Regions from separate parts of the Pseudomonas sp. NPDC089996 genome, predicted to be linked through region 2. Evidence: riboswitches for the same ligand, from Rfam matches in the RefSeq annotation. Region 2 holds a riboswitch; the other holds the start of a gene.
What was found. A riboswitch is a leader RNA that binds a small molecule or an ion and turns the genes downstream of it on or off. The one in region 2 is predicted to bind cobalamin.
Positions count from the first base shown of each region.

Region 1 (7,918 bases), on a different contig from region 2:
TACGCCAACGGTTGACCAACTGCTCCAGCTCTTCAGGGGGGATACTCATCAACGCCTTGTCGAGGATGGCCTGCAGCTGTGGCTGGTCAGGCGCCACGGCAAAGGCGGCGACGCCTGGCTCGTCGTCCAGGACACTGGCGATACGCAGGCGCCCGTTGAACACCTGGTTGATGTAGTACGAAGCATTGATATGGCTGCTGAAAGCAGCGTCAGCATCACCGTTGGCCACCGCTTCCATCAGGCCAAGGGGATTGTTCACCATGACCAGTTTCGCCTGTGGAAAGCGCCGCAGGACGTCGGCACGCAGGTGTGAGCCATGCAACAGGGCAATGCGCTGGCCGTCCAGGTTCCCGGCCAGCAGCGCCGAGGGTGCCTGGTTGCGAGTCACCAGTACTCTGGGGCTGACCAGATAGGGGCGCGTGTAACGCAGCTGCGACTCGCGTTCTGTACCGTAGCCCAGTGCCCCGATCATCTGGGCCTTGCCTTGGGCGACTTTCTCGACCATCTGCTGCACCGAGTGCTGTTCGATCAGCTTGAACTGCAGGCCCGTGCGCAGGCTGATCTGTTCGAGCAGGTCGACGGTGATGCCGCTGACATGCTGCTGGGCGTCGTTGAACGTAAGTGGGGCAAGGGCCGTGTCTACCAGCACGGTCACCTTCGGGTGGCGGGAAATCCAGTCCGTTTCTTCATCCGTCAGGGCTGACAGGTGGCGTTCCAGCAACAGGCTGGTATTGCCACTGCTCCAGCGGCGCAGAATATTCAAGCGCTCACTTTCGGTGATCCTGGCCATGGCGGCATCGACCAGGCGGCGCAGTCGCGGGTTGCCATTGGCGAAAGCGAAGGCGAACTTGCCGGGTTCCATCTGGCTGAAGTGGTCGATCTTCACTCTGCCCTGGTAGCTCTTGCCTATCAGGAAATCGGTACTGATGGCATCGCCCAGATAAGCGTCCGCCCCACCCATCTCGACCGCTGCCAGCCCCGCGAGCGTCGAGCGATACAGGCTCAGTTGTGCCTTGGGGTAAAGTGCGCGGACGGTCTCGCCCGGCAGGTAGTGGTCGACCATCGCCAGGCGCAAGCCTGCCAGGTCCTTGCCATCCTTCAGCAGGCTGTCCGCGCGCGTCACGATCACCGGCAGGTCATCGGCGTAGGGCAGGCTGAGGCTGAGCTGGGCATCGGCCGCTTCAAAGGCATTGGAGCTGCCCAGCAAATCGATCTTGCCAGCGCGCAACGCGGCAATCGCTTCATGGCGGCTGGCGTAGCGCCTGACGTCGACGGGTACCCCCAGTTGTTCGGCGATCAGCCCGGCATAGTCGGCAGTGAGACCCTCGTAATCAGCCAGGCTGACGTTGATTTCGAAGGGCGGGTAATCCGGCCGCGAACTCCCCAGCACCAGGCCACCGCGCTGTTGTAGCCACTGGCGGTCGGCAGCATCGAGCGGCAGCGGTTGTGCGGCACTGGTGGCGCGTGCCAGCAGATGCCGTGGTTCGCCGTCGGCGAGGGCCATGAACGGGCCGCAGGCAAGGGTGATGAACAGGGTCAGGCCGGCCAGCACACGTTTCATGGTGCCCGGTCGCTCAGTTGACGTGGTTGCGTTTGGCCAGGTCAACCATTTCCACCAGTGACTCGGTCTTGAGTTTTTCCATGATGCGGCCGCGGTAGGTGCTGATGGTCTTGGCACTGAGGTTCATGCAAGTGCCGATGTTCTTGTTGTTTTCGCCGCGGGTCAGACGTCGCAATACTTCCATTTCGCGATTGGAAAGGCTGCCCAGGCGCTCCGGCTCGCTCTCCAGGGTGTTGCTGTTCACCGACATCTGCGGAAAGGTGGAGTAGCCCTTGATCAAGGCTTTGAGGGCGAAGACCACGGCCTCGAGGTCTTCGCCTTTGGTAACGAATGCACCGATGCCGGCATCCAGACAGCGGCGTACGTAAAGATCGGTGGCTTGCCCGGTCAGCACCATGATTTTCGGTGCTGGCTCCTGTTGCTGCAGGCGCTTGATGACTTCCATGCCATCCAGGCCGGGGAGCCCTATGTCCAGCACCACTACATCCGGGCGCAGGTCGCGCACTTTCTGCGCCACTTCACTGCCATTGTCGACCTCGCCGACGATACGAAAGCGCTCACGCTCGAGCAGTATGCGCAAGGAAAAACGGACGATGGCATGATCATCAACGATCAGCACGGTTGTCATGTCACTAACTCCTGTCGGAATGTGGTCGGTTTCCTGAAGCATTCAGGAATACGTCTGCAAGCTTTTTCTGCTGTGCGGCACGATACGACCATTCCGGATCCGTGGTAATGGCGAGTATAGATGTGTTGAACAAGCGAACCGGTATTGTGGAAATTTCCTACAAGATAAGTGTTACAGGCATCGTCGCAAGAGACGATACCCGTGTTGGCGAGGGTCAGGCGCAGGGCGGGTGAGGCTTGAGGACGCGCTGGGTAGAGGCGGGGTTGTTGCTCAGGGCAGGGCCCACCCGCGTCGGGCGTGCCAGCAGCTGGCCGCCGCAATTCGGGCAACGCCCCTGCAGGCGGCTGTCAGCGCAGTTGCGGCAAAAGGTACATTCGAAAGAGCAGATCATGGCGTCAGGGCTGTCGCCCGGCAGATCGGCATCACAGCACTCGCAATTCGGGCGTAGCTCCAGCATGGGTATCCCTCCGGTCGGGTGGAAAGCGCAGTCTGCTCCGCCTCTCATCGCCTTGGCAATGCTAGTCGCCGGGACGGTACAGGTGGGCGTGGCCGGCGCGGTACAGCGCCGATTCGCTGAACGGCGCATCGCCCAGCACATGGCCGACAAGAATCAGTGCGGTGCGACGAAAGCCCTTGCTGGCAACCTGTTCGACAATATCGGCCAGCGTCCCGCGCACCCAGTCCTGGTCTGGCCAAGTGGCACGATGCACCACCGCGACCGGGCAGTCGGTGCCGTAGTGAGGCAGCAGTTCTTCTACGATGCGTGGCAGGTGCTTGACCCCGAGGTGGATGGCCAGGGTGCTGCCATGGCGGGCCAGGTCAGCGAGCTGTTCGCCTGCGGGCATGGGTGAGCTGTCGCCGTAGCGGGTGAGGATGACCGTCTGCGCGACTTGCGGCAGGGTCAGTTCACAGCCAAGCAGCGCTGCACTGGCGGCGGTGGCCGTGACCCCTGGGATGATCTGGTAGTCGATGCCCAGTTCGCGCAGATGCCGGATCTGCTCGCCAATGGCACCGTACAGGCTCGGGTCACCACTGTGCACGCGGGCCACGTCGTGGCCCTTGGCATGCGCGGCACGGATGGCGTCGATGATCTGTTCGAGGTGCAGTTCGGCGCTATTGATGACTGTCTCGGCCTGATGGCCCTCGAGCACCGCTGCGGGTACCAGGGAGCCTGCGTAGATGATCACCGGGCACTGACGGATCAGGCGCTGGCCCTTGACCGTGATCAGTTCCGGGTCGCCGGGGCCGGCGCCGATGAAGTAGACCGTCATGGCAAATCCTTGGACAGATGAAAGAAGCGATTATCCGGCGCAGGCCAGCGCCAGGGTAGCGGGGCCGAGCACCTGCCGCGCTACCCGGAGCGTGGCGCTTGTGTGGCTGAGGCTGGCCAGTGCCAGTGCCGTGCTCTCGGCTACGCCCCAGCATCCGCTGTGCGCGTAGGCGACGGCCGAGCGGTGGCTGAGCAGTGGCTCGAACGCCAGCAGTTGCCCCGCTTCGAAAACCACCAATGGCAGTGCGTGACGTGCAGCGAGCTGTTGCAGGCCTGGTTCATCGCCTTTGCCGGCGATGCTGGCAATGCCACGAAGTGCTGCGGCGCTCAGGCCATGCCGCTGCAGCACTTCCTGCAGCAAGGTGTCCAGGGCCTCCACCGGGCAGCCGCGGCGGCAACCGAAGCCGGCGTACAGCGCCGGCATGGGTAGGGCGATGGCCATCAGGCGTGGCTGGAGCGGCGATACAGCCAGGCGCTGAGCAGGCCCAGGGCTACCCAGAACACTGCGTTGGTCAGCCAGGACGCGATCTTGAATTGAGCTTCCAGGGCTTGCGGGGCCAGGCTTTCGTGAACCTCCGGCTGCGGCGCGCCGATCAGGTGCGGTACCACCAGCAACACGGCGCCCAGTGCCTTGAGCACCCCATGGCGTGCAAACACCAGCAGTGCCAGGCCCAATGCGGTCGCGGCTGCAGTGCCGATCCACCAGCTCTGGCGCTGACCGAGGTCGGCGGCAGCCGTCCCTGGCAGCTCTGGTGGCAAGCCCAGGGTGGGCGCCAGGCAGAACACGGCGAAGCCGGCCAGCCCCCACAGCGCGCCGGTACTGGTGCGCCCCGGTTCGCGCAGGCTGTAAAGGGCGGCGAGGATCAGCGCGAAGCCGACGGCCACCACCAGATTGCCACCGGTGGTCGAGAGGATGCGCTGCCAGCCATCTTCGGGCGACCAGGCTTCTTCGCTGTGGCTGTGGCCAGCGACGGCCTCTTCGCCGTGGTTATGGTGTTCGGCGGCAGGGGCGGCCGATTCGTAGGTTTCCGCCTGGAGGATCAGCGGTGCGACCCAGAAGCTTTGCAGCAGGGTCAGCAACAGGGCGGCGAGCAGGCCGCTGAACCCGGCAGTGCGGGCGATACGCTTGATCATGGCAGCCTCAGTGGCAAGGGAAGGCGGCGCTGTGGCGGGTGTCGTGCGCGGCGTTGTGCACGGCTTCGATGTGCGAGAAGCCGGCAAAGTAGACCAGGCACAGGCCGAGCAGGCTGGCGCCGACGGCGATGACCACGCGCTGGCTGAGGGGGACGGGCGTAGCGATGCTGTGTTTGGCACTGGTGACGGGCATGACGCGTTCCTCTGCTTTGCTTTTTTATAAAGACAATGGGGCAATGGACAAGCGCGGCAGCCCCGGGTGCGAGGCGCCCGGGGGAATGCGACAGCGCCCGCCCACCGCGGGGTGTTCATGAACGACAGGCCGGTCTCCGGGCTTGCGAGGAGGAGCAGGGCTCCTTTGAAAGCATCACCTTCCCATGCCGGACTGCGTGGCACAGTGGTCTGGACGCTTCGCTCGCTTACCGTTGCGGGGGCAGCACCGGATTTGCCCGGCCCTGGCGAGGGCCTGCGACGCACCGATTTCCCGTTTCACCCCATAGGGGCACCTGACGCAAGGCGTAAGGAGAGCACGGGGCGAGAGTGCCGTCAAATGGTTGCTGAACCATCATTCGGTTGACCACCCGCCACCCCCCGCGTAGCCTTGCGGCTTCGAGGTTCTTCGGCCATGCCGAAGCTAAGACGGGAACGCGGTACACGCCGCGGCTGCCCCCGCAACTGTAGGCACCGATAACGGATCGACACAGCCACTGCGCCCAGGCGCGGGAAGGCGTCATCCCGCCAGATGCTTCCCCGTGAAGCGCTGGAACGGTGCAAGCCAGGAGACCTGCCTCGAGACGATTTCGACTTTCAACCGGGCGGGGTGATCCGGTGGCGAACGAGCCCGGCCGGCCTGGCCTGTGGCTTTACGTCCCGTGTGCCCGCGCCAACCTGCCAAGGGCAACGCGACATGAAAACACTGGCCAAGCTCCCCGTCACCATCGTCACCGGCTTCCTCGGCTCGGGCAAGACCACCTTGCTCCGCCACATGCTCGACAACGCCCAGGGCCGCCGCATCGCGGTCATCGTCAATGAATTCGGCGAACTTGGCATCGACGGCGAAATCCTCAAGCAGTGCAGCATCGGCTGCACCGAGGAAGAAGCCAGCGGCCGTGTCTATGAACTGGCCAATGGCTGCCTGTGCTGCACCGTGCAGGAAGAGTTCTTCCCGGTGATGCGCGAACTGGTCGCCCGCCGCGGCGATCTCGATCACATCCTCATCGAAACCAGCGGCCTGGCGCTGCCCAAGCCGCTGGTGCAAGCCTTCCAGTGGCCGGAAATCCGCAATGCCTGCACCGTTGACGCCGTCATCACTGTTGTCGACAGCCCGGCCGTGGCCGCCGGCACCTTCGCCGCCTACCCCGAGCAGGTCGACGCGCAACGCAAGCTGGACCCCAACCTGGACCACGAATCGCCGCTGCACGAACTGTTCGCCGACCAGCTGGCCAGCGCCGACCTGGTGGTACTGAACAAGGCCGACCTGATCGACGCCGCAGGCCTGGCCAAGGTCCGTGCCGAAGTGGCCGAAGAGCTGCCGCCCGCGGTCAAGGTAATCGAGGCCAGTCGCGGCCGACTGCCGCTGGACGTGCTGCTGGGCGTAGGCGCCGAGTCCGAGGCGCACATCGATGGCCGCCGCACCCACCACGATTCCCACCATGACGGCGACGATCATGACGATCACGATCACGACGCCTTTGACTCGATCTCCATCGACCTGCCCGAAGCCGACGAAAGCCTGCTGCTCGATGCCCTGACCCAGCTGGTCGTGGAGTTCGGCATCCTGCGCGCCAAAGGCTTTGCGGCCATCCCTGGCAAACCGATGCGTCTGCTGGTGCAGGGTGTGGGTACCCGTTTCGACAAACACTTCGACCGCGCCTGGCGCGCCGACGAGCCACGCATCACCCGCCTGGTGCTGATCGGCCAGGACCTCGACGCCGTGCAACTGGAAGCGCGCCTGCGCCAGGCCCTGGGCGCCTGACCCATGCACCTGCTGCGGACCCAGCCCGGCGGCTTCGTGCCGGACGACAGCATTGCCGACCTCGGCCAGACACCCGCCGACCTGGTGATCCTCTGCAGCGGCGACTCGCACCTGGCATTGCTCGCCGAGACCGCCGAGCAACTGCCGGAGGATTTCCCCAGCCTGCGCCTGGCCAACCCGATGCAGGTGCAGAACCATGCCTCGGTCGACCTGTATGTCGACGAGGTGCTGCGCCATGCCAAGGTGATCCTGGTATCACTGCACGGCGGCGTGGGCTACTGGCGCTATGGCGTCGAGCAATTGGTCGAACTGGCTGCGCGGGGTGTGCAACTGATCATGGTCCCCGGCGATGACCGCCCGGACCCGGAGCTGACAAGCCTCGGCACCGTCACCGGCGAGCCGGCCGAGCGCCTCTGGCATTACTTGCGCCAGGGTGGCAAAAGCAATGCCGTCAACCTGTTCAGGTGCCTGGCCAACCAGTGGTTGGGGCGCGATTATCACTGGGACGAACCGCAACCATTGCCAAGGACCTCGGTGTATCACCCGCGCACACCCGGCGCGCAACTGGAGGATTGGTACAGGCAATGGAACGCCGAATACCCGGTGGCGCCGCTGCTGTTCTATCGCTCACACCTGCAAGCCGCCAACACCGCATTCATCGACACGTTCTGCGAGCGCTTGCAGGCAGCCGGCCTCAATCCGCTGCCTATCGCAGTGGCCAGCCTCAAGGAAAGCGCCTGCCTGGAGCAGGTCGAGGCCTGGCTGGACGAAGTGGGCGCCGAGGTGTTGATCAATACCACGGGATTTGCCCTGTCCAGCCCGGAACGTCCCAACCTGCGCCCATTTCGTCGTGATATCCCGGTGCTGCAGGCTATCTGCGCGCAGGACAACCAACCGGGTTGGGAAGCCAGCGAGCAAGGCCTCGGTGCTCGCGACCTGGCCATGCACATCGCTTTGCCGGAGCTGGACGGGCGCATCATCACCCGCCCGGTGAGCTTCAAGGACATGGCCTGGCGCAGCGAGCGCAGCCAGTCCGACGTGGTCTGTTACCGCGCGCACCCCGAGCGCATGGACTTCGTCGCCGAACTGGCGCGGCGCTGGGTCGAGCTGTCGCGCCTGCCCAATGGGCAAAAGCGTGTGGCCCTGGTGCTGGCCAACTACCCGACCCGCGATGGCCGTATCGGCAATGGCGTCGGCCTGGACACCCCGGCAGCCGCCTTGAACATCCTCAAGGCACTGCAGGCCGAGGGGTATCCGCTGGCAGCGCTGCCAGGCAGCGGCACGCAACTGATTCATCAGTTGCTTGGCGGGGTCACCAACGACCTCGATCACCTCGACCAGCGCCCCTGC
Region 1 is NZ_JBIVGA010000013.1:94,665-102,582, reverse strand. It holds gene ACIPW4_RS21575 (transporter substrate-binding domain-containing protein) at 1-1,561, opposite strand, end outside; gene ACIPW4_RS21570 (response regulator) at 1,575-2,189, opposite strand; gene ACIPW4_RS21565 (DUF1272 domain-containing protein) at 2,404-2,646, opposite strand; gene cobM (precorrin-4 C(11)-methyltransferase) at 2,708-3,460, opposite strand; gene ACIPW4_RS21555 (cobalamin biosynthesis protein) at 3,491-3,883, opposite strand; gene ACIPW4_RS21550 (CbtA family protein) at 3,901-4,593, opposite strand; gene ACIPW4_RS21545 (CbtB domain-containing protein) at 4,601-4,786, opposite strand; cobalamin riboswitch at 4,896-5,118, opposite strand; cobalamin riboswitch at 5,189-5,400, shown strand; gene cobW (cobalamin biosynthesis protein CobW) at 5,501-6,568, shown strand; gene cobN (cobaltochelatase subunit CobN) at 6,572-7,918, shown strand, end outside.
Region 1: another riboswitch for cobalamin. It lies ahead of ACIPW4_RS21545 (CbtB domain-containing protein); the one in region 2 lies ahead of ACIPW4_RS13590 (TonB-dependent receptor).

Region 2 (7,918 bases):
CACCACCAGGAACAGTCCGCGCTTGAACAGGAACGTCGAGACATCGCGGCGGCCCTGGTACTTCTCGCCATACAGCCAGGCCGACAGGCCGGTGAGCAGGACGAACACCGGGGCGCACAGGTGGGCCAGGGTGCGGCTGGCGAACAGCGACGGGTCGGTGACATCGATGGTCATCGGGTCGCTGACCTGGCGGTGCAGGAAGAAGGTTTCGCGCACGTGGTCGAGCAGCATGAACAGGATCACCAGGCCGCGCAGGGCATCGATGCTCTGCAGGCGCTGGGTGAGCAGGGTGGGGGTGGCTGAGGCGCTGGTCATGTGAGGAGGTCGCAGGCAAGAATGAATGTCAAATGAAACGTTATCTTATAACTATTTTATTGGTTTTTGATAGTGGTTTTTGTGTTGCCTGTGCTGGCCTCTTCGCGGGCAAGCCCGCTCCTACAGGTTCACCACCCTTTCCAGGTCAGAGGTACTCCTGTGCGGGCTTGTCCCGCGAAGAGGCCATCAGCTCAGAAGCTGTAATCCACGGTGGCAAAGTACGACCGCGGCGCTCCCATCACCCACTGTTCGCCACTGAACACCGACGCCACATACTCCCGGTCGAACAGGTTGTTCACCTGCAACCCCAGACGCACATCCGGCAACACCTGCCAACCAATGTTGGCATCGACCACGGTATACCCCGGCGCACGCTGGCTGTTGGCCGTGTCGGCATAACGCTCATCCACATACCGCGCGCCGATCCCGGCCTCCACCTGCTGGCCGAAGCCCTTGCTCAGCCACAGGTTGGCCGCGCGCCGCGGCACATTGGCCGGGCGGTTGCCGGCACGGTCCTGGGCCGCGCCATCGACCACGTCGTCGAAGTCATCGTATTTCGCCCGCACCAGCGAGGCATTGGCCGACACCTGCCACTGCTGCCCCAGAGCCAGCTCCAGCGACGCCTCCAGGCCATCGGAGGTCTGCTGCCCGGCCTGCTGCGCCTCGTGGGTGACAGGGTCATCCACCAGCAGCTTCTTCTTGACGATATGGAACGCCGCCAGCGTCCACTCGCCACGGCCCTCCCAGAAGCGCTGCTTGAGGCCCAGCTCGGTCTGCCTGGCCTCGGTCAGGTCGTAGTGCATCTGCGACGAGGCGAGGCTGACCAGGTTGTCCACGCCGTCCTCGCTGGTGGAGTACTGACCGTACAGCGACAGGTCGTCGCTCACCGCGAACACCAGCCCGGCGCGCCAGTTGCCGCCTTGCAGGCTGCGGTCACTGTGGCTGCCGTCGACCAGGTTGTCGCGGTCGATGTGGTTCTGGTCGCGGCGCACGCCGCTGACCAGCGACAGGCGTTCGCTGAGCTGCAGGCGGTTTTCGGCGAACAGCGCGAAGGTGTGTGTGGTGGACAACGTCTGTGGGCGGGTCGGCGACTCGCTGTGGAACCAGCCCGGGGTCGGCTGCCACGGGTCGATGTAGTCGCCACCCACGTCGTTGTAGGGCCGGTTGCTGTCGACGTTGAAACGCACCTTGTTGTATTCGACACCGACCAGCGTCTTGCTGGCCAGCCCGAACAGGCTGTGGTCGAAGGTGAAGGTCTGGCGGTCGCCGATCTGCTCCTGGTTGTGCCTGATCTCCAGGTAGCTCTGGCGCTCCAGCTGCTCGCGGTCGGCGTCCCAGCTGTAGTTCTCGGCGTTGCGCCAGTGGCGGCGGCTCTTGATGTAGTACAGCTGGTTGCTGGCGCTGAGCTGATCGCTGATCGTCCAGTCGGTGCTCAGGCGGGTCCACTCGTCGTGATAGCGCTGCACATCGTTCTGGATGTTGTAGTTCTTCTTGCGCAGGCTGCTGCGGTAGTGGCCGTCGATCAGCGGTGTGCCGTAATAATTGGCCGGTTGGGCGTCGCCGCGTTCGTGGGCGAGGGTGAAGCTCAGGTCGTCGTTGGCATCAAAGCGCAGCGCCGCGCTCAGGGCCAGGCTGCGCGAGTCGGTGCGGTCGACCCAGCCGTTGCCGGCCTGCTGGTTGAGGGTCAGGCGGTAGCTCAGGCGTTCGCTGAGGCTGCCGCCGCTGTCCAGGCCAAGCTGCTGGCGGTCCCACGAACCGTAGCCAAGCCGCAGGCGATTGTGGATGTCGCCCACGAACGGTTTTTTCGGGATCACGTTGACCACCGCGCCGGTGGCACCTTCGCCGTGCAGCACCGACGCCGGGCCGCGGATCACGTCGATCTGCTCCACCATCCACGGGTCGACCGGGAACGTCTGGGTGCCGGCCCCGGTATACAGGCGCGCGCCGTCGAACAGGGTCATCACCGAGCCGTGGCCGGTGAAGCCACGTGCCGACAGGCCCGTGCCGCCATCACCGGGGTTGCCGATGAAGGTGATGCCGGGCGAGCGGGTCACGGCATCCTGCACGGTGAAGTTGTTGCGCTGCTCGATCTGGGCGGCACTGATGCTGCTGGTGCTGGCCGGGGTTTCCAGGGCGCTGAGGTTCAAGCGTGAACCAGCCTCGCCCGGCGTGGCCAGGTCGACACGTTGTGGGTCGCGGCTATCGGTGATGGCCGTGGAGGGCAGGTTCAGTATGGGTTCGTCGGCCAGGGCTGGCAGGGTAACGGCCAGGCAGGCCGCCAGGGGATGAAGCTTGATGAATCGGGACATGTCGTTCCACTGCTGCAGGAATGAATGGATCCCGGTGGAAAACACGCAAAGGCGCACCCCGTACGCAGGCGCACGCGGATACCGGCCTGCGCCCGCCCACCGCGGGTTGCCAAGTGACGCTTCAGGCCGGTCTCCGGGCTTGCGAGGGTCGTGAGGCCTTCACCTTCCCATGCTGGCGCACAGTGGTGTGTCGAAGGCATCGCTCGCTTACCGTTGCGGGGGCAGCGCCGGACTTGTCGTGGACCACGACGCACCGGCTTCCCGTTTCACCCTGCGCACGGCGGCGCAGGACACCTGAAACTGGCGCGCATCTGACCATCGAATGGCAGGCGCGTCAAATGCGCGTATCAGCGCCCGCGGCGGCGTGACACCCGTGCCTCGATGTTCTTGCGCCCTATCAGCAGGGCGGGCTTCTCCACCACCGGCTCATCGGCCAGCCATTTGTACATCACCAGGCAGTCGACCAGCCCCAGGCGGGCATGGCGATAGGCCTTGGGCAGGCGGCCAACGGTCTCGAAGCCCAGCTTGGTCCATAGCGCCACGGCCGCTTCGTTGCTCGCCACCACCGAATTGAACTGCAGCGCCAGGAAGCCCTCCTGGCGTGCCAGCTTCTGCGAGTGCTCGCACATCAGCCGGGCCACGCCACGGCCACGGGCGGCTTCGCAGACCATGTAGCCGCAGTTGCCGACGTGCGCGCCGGGGCCTGCGGCGTTGGCCTTGAGGTAGTAGGAACCGAGCAGTTCGCCATCTTCTTCGGCCACCAGCGTGCGCAGCGGCAGTTGCAGCCACAGCTGGCGGGCCTGCTCGACGCTCAGTGCCGGGTCGAAGGCGTAGGTTTCGCGGGCCTGTACGATGGCCTGGAAGGTTGGCCAGAAACGCTCGAAGTCGTCGGGCGTCATGGGGCGGATGTGGATCATGGCGGTACCTGCAGTGGCTAGACCGCCAAGTCTGGGTGGCGCGGCGCCGTCGCGCAAGGGCGGCGACGCCGTCTGGCTTCAGCCGTTGGCCTTGCCCACGGCGTCCATGGCGCGGGCCGAGTAGACCAGCGCGGCCCCGGCATTCATCGCCACGGCCACACCCAGCGCCTCGGCGATCTCCTCGCGGGTAGCACCTTGCTTGACGGCCTGCTGCGAGTGCACGGCGATGCATCCGTCGCAGCGGGTGGTAACCGCTACGGCCAAAGAGATCAGTTCGCGGGTCTTGGCGTCCAGGTGGTTGGTCTTGGCACCCGCACCGCTGGCGGTCATGTAGCCGGCCACGGTGTCGGGGGACAATTGCTTGAGATCGCCGATGCCGGCCATCAACTGCTTACGGTAGGCGTCCCAGTCCATCATGCTCATCGTCTTCACCTTGGGAGGTTTGCGGGAGGAGCTTTCAGGCTAGTCGAAATTCCGCCTGTCGCCGGTTGCCGGCGATAGGCTGCAGGAAAGGCTTCAGATGTAGACGAAGACCAGCACCAAGGCCGCGACCACCAGCCACTTCTCCAGGTAGTAGCGCATGCGGTTGCGCTTTTTCAGCGCCTTGCCACGCTCGCGAATCTTGTAGATGCGGGTGAACAGGCGGTTGATGCCACCGGTCTTGTCGCCTGCGTCGTTGGGCGCTGCGGCGGCGGCCATGACGTTGCGGCTGAACCAGCGGTTGAAGGCGGTGGCCCAGCGATACTTCAGCGGGCGCTCGATGTCGCAGAACAGGATGATGCGGTTGTGTTCGGTGGTGTTGGCCGCGTAGTGGATGTAGGTCTCGTCGAAGACCACGCCCTCGCCGTCGCGCCAGGAATACTTTTCACCGTCCACATCGATGTAGCAACCGTCATCGTTCGGCGTGTCCAGGCCGAGGTGGAAGCGGTACGAGCCGGCATATGGGTCACGGTGACGGACCAGCTTGGCGCCTGGTGGCAGGGTGGCGAACATCGCCGCCTTGACCGTACCGATGCCTTGCAGCAACTCGGTGGTGCGCGGGCACAGGGTCATCGCAGACGGGTGGCTTTCGCCGTACCACTTGAGGTAAAAGCGCTTCCAGCCGGTCTTGAAGAACGAATTGAAACCGACGTCGTCATAATTGTCGGACTTCTTGATTTCGCCCACGTGCAGCAACTGCTGGCCTTCGACACGAATCTCCTGCCAGTGGTCCATGAGCGGCTGCAATTCCGGGAAGGCCTCGACCGGCAGGTAGGGCTTGGCCGGGTGCTTCGAGAACAGGTACAGGAAGCTGTTGACCGGGGCCAGGAAGCTGGAGTGGTCGCCCAGCTGACGGGTCAGCTTGTGGCGCACCCGACCGCGCAGGTGAACATAGGCGATCGAGAGGACAAAGATCAATACGAGTGCAATTTTCATGGACGGTTACTTGTCGAAAAATGGCCATGCGCCATGGCATAAGCTCGCCAGCATAAACAATCGAGGTGGGAGTTTGTACATATTGTTACGTCAATGTGGGCCGACCTTGGTGTAAGGCCCCGCGTCGTGCGCAATCGTTTCACGTGATGGAGTTCACATGGTCCAGGACATTCGCCCGAGTGGCGCACCCTTCAAACGGTTGTTCTTCGCCTTGCCTGTCAGCGACGCCCAGCGCCGTGCGATCAGCCAGTGGCGGCGCGGCCTGACCCTGCGCAGCGGCAAGCCGGTGCCCAGTGACAACTTCCACCTGACCTTGCTGTTTCTCGGTGATGTGGATGCGGCCCAGGTGCCGGCAATCTGCGCGGCGGTGGACAACCTGGCGCGGCCGGGTGCGCCGTTGCGCCTGCTGCTGGACCAGCTGAAAACCTGGCAGCGCGCCAAGGTGCTGGTGCTGGAACCAGAGGAAACGCCCGCCGCCTTGCGCCAGTTGGTCTATGCCCTGCAGCAGGCGTTGTTGCCAATGGGGTTCGATGGGCAGGCCCGTGACTACCGTCCGCACCTCACCTTGTCGCGGGACTTTCGCGGGCAGGCCCCGGAGGCGACCGTGATGCCCGAGTTCCACCTCAGCGCCAGGAATTTCACCCTGTACGAATCGCGCAAGGGGCGTTACTGGCCATTGGCACAGTGGCCTTTGACAGATTAGCGCCAGCCAGGGCGCTCGTGCCTGTTCAGACCGGCAGGCTCTGGTAGGGCAGTTCATCCCCCGGGCTGCGGGCAAACTGGCGCTTGTATTCGCGGCTGAACTGCGAGGTGCTCTGGTAACCCACCCGATGCGCCGCCTGCGCCACGCCCAGCCCCTCGCCGATCAGCATCTGCTGCGCCTTGAGCAGGCGCAGGCGCTTGAGGTACTGCATCGGCGCCATGTCGGTGCAGCGCTTGAAGCGCTCATGGAAGGTCGACACGCTCATGTTGGCGCAGGCCGCCAGCGCCTCGACACTCAGCGGTTCGGCGTAATGCTCGCGCAGGTAGCTGAGGGCGGCGCCGATGCGGGCAAAATGCCCCTGCTGTTCGACCAGCGCCCGCAACACGCCCGCCTGGGGGCCGCGCAGGGCGGTGTACAACACTTCGCGAATGCGCGCCGGGCCCAGCACCTTGGCGTCCACGGGGTCCTGCAGGCAGTGCAGCAGGCGTTCCACGGACCCACGCATGGGGGCGTCGAGTGCCGCCGAAGTCATCGACTGTGGTGTCTGTGCCTGCACCGCCGGGTCGGGGGCCAGGTCCATGCTCTGTACCAGTTCGCCAAGCACGCCGCGGTCGATGTCCACTGCCACGCCCAGCAGCGGCTCATCGCGGGTGGCAAAGGTCTCGCACATGAACGGTACCGACAGCGCCTGCACCAGGTAATGCCCGGCGCCGTACTCCAGGGTGCGCGGGCCCAGCCGCGCCAGTTTGCTGCCCTGGGCCAGGATCATCAGGCTCGGCTCGTAGATCTGCGGGCTGCTGGCCACGTAGTGGTCCCAGCTCAGTACCTGCACCTGGGGCAGGTGCGTGGGCACGAAACCCGGGCGGGTGGCCAGGCTGCGGATCAACGAACACAGCGGGGCATTGGCATCGACGTGGCGGGTCAGTTGCATGATGAACCAGGGCAGAGAATCAGACAGTGGCATGATCGCAGATTGGCCAGCCGGCGCCAGGTGGCAAATGGCAGGTTCGGAGGATCAGGCATGGATGCCGGAGAATCAGCCGTGGGCGGAGCAGGGCGATGGCGAGCAGAATGCGCGGCCTGAATCGTTTCACTTCCCTGTGAGGTCCCCCATGTACACCGCCATCGGCTACGCCGCCCAGACCCCGACCAGCCCCTTGGCCCCGATGACCTTCGAGCGCCGCGCTCCGCGCCCGGACGATGTCGCCATCGACATCCTCTACTGCGGCGTGTGCCACTCCGACATCCACCAGGCACGCAACGAGTGGGGCATTGCCGTGTACCCGCTGATGCCTGGCCACGAGATCATCGGTCGGGTCACCGCCGTGGGTGACCAGGTCACTTCGCATAAGGTCGGCGACCTGGTCGGTGTCGGCTGCATGGTCGACTCGTGCCGCCACTGCGAAGCCTGCGCCAAGCACCTGGAGCAGTACTGCCTGGAAGGCCCTACAATGACCTACGCCACCCCGGACCGGGTCGACGGCAGCAACACGATGGGCGGATACTCCAGCAGCATCGTGGTCAGCGAGCACTTCGTGGTGCGCATCCCCGCTGGCATGGACCTGCCCAGCGCGGCGCCGATCCTTTGCGCGGGCATCACCACCTACTCGCCGCTCAAGCACCATGGCGTCGGCCCCGGCCACAAGGTCGGTATCCTCGGCATGGGTGGCCTGGGCCACATGGGTATCAAGCTGGCCAAGGCCCTTGGCGCCGAAGTGACCCTGTTCACCCGCTCCCAGGCCAAGGCCGAGGAAGCGCGTCGGCAGGGCGCCGACCATGTGATCGTGTCCACCGATGGCGAGCAGATGCGTGCCGCCGCTGGCCGTTTCGACTTCCTCCTCGACACCATTCCGGTGCAGCACGACCTGAACCCGTACCTGGAAACCCTGAAGTTCGACGGCGTGCACATCCTGGTCGGCCTGATCGAGCCGATCGACCCGGCCGTGCATGCGGCCAATCTGGTGCTCAAGCGTCGGGTGCTGGCCGGTTCGCTCATCGGCGGTATTGCCGAAACCCAGGAAGTGCTGGATTTCTGCGCCGCCCATGACATCCGTTGCGACATCGAGATGCTCGACATCCGTAACATCAACCAGGCCTATGAGCGCATGATCGCGGGCGATGTGAAGTATCGCTTCGTGATCGATATGGCAACCCTGCAGGGCTGAAGCTGGCGTCAGCCTGGCCTGGCCCTTTCGTGGTTGTGAGGGCCAGACTTGACGCGTACCATGCGGGCAATCCTTCCAATAACAAACCCGTGC
Region 2 is NZ_JBIVGA010000006.1:365,486-373,403, forward strand. It holds gene ACIPW4_RS13585 (DUF1624 domain-containing protein) at 1-315, opposite strand, end outside; gene ACIPW4_RS13590 (TonB-dependent receptor) at 507-2,624, opposite strand; cobalamin riboswitch at 2,731-2,937, opposite strand; gene ACIPW4_RS13595 (GNAT family N-acetyltransferase) at 2,972-3,541, opposite strand; gene ACIPW4_RS13600 (carboxymuconolactone decarboxylase family protein) at 3,620-3,964, opposite strand; gene lpxO (lipid A hydroxylase LpxO) at 4,058-4,957, opposite strand; gene thpR (RNA 2',3'-cyclic phosphodiesterase) at 5,115-5,660, shown strand; gene ACIPW4_RS13615 (AraC family transcriptional regulator N-terminal domain-containing protein) at 5,686-6,591, opposite strand; gene calA (vanillin reductase) at 6,773-7,825, shown strand.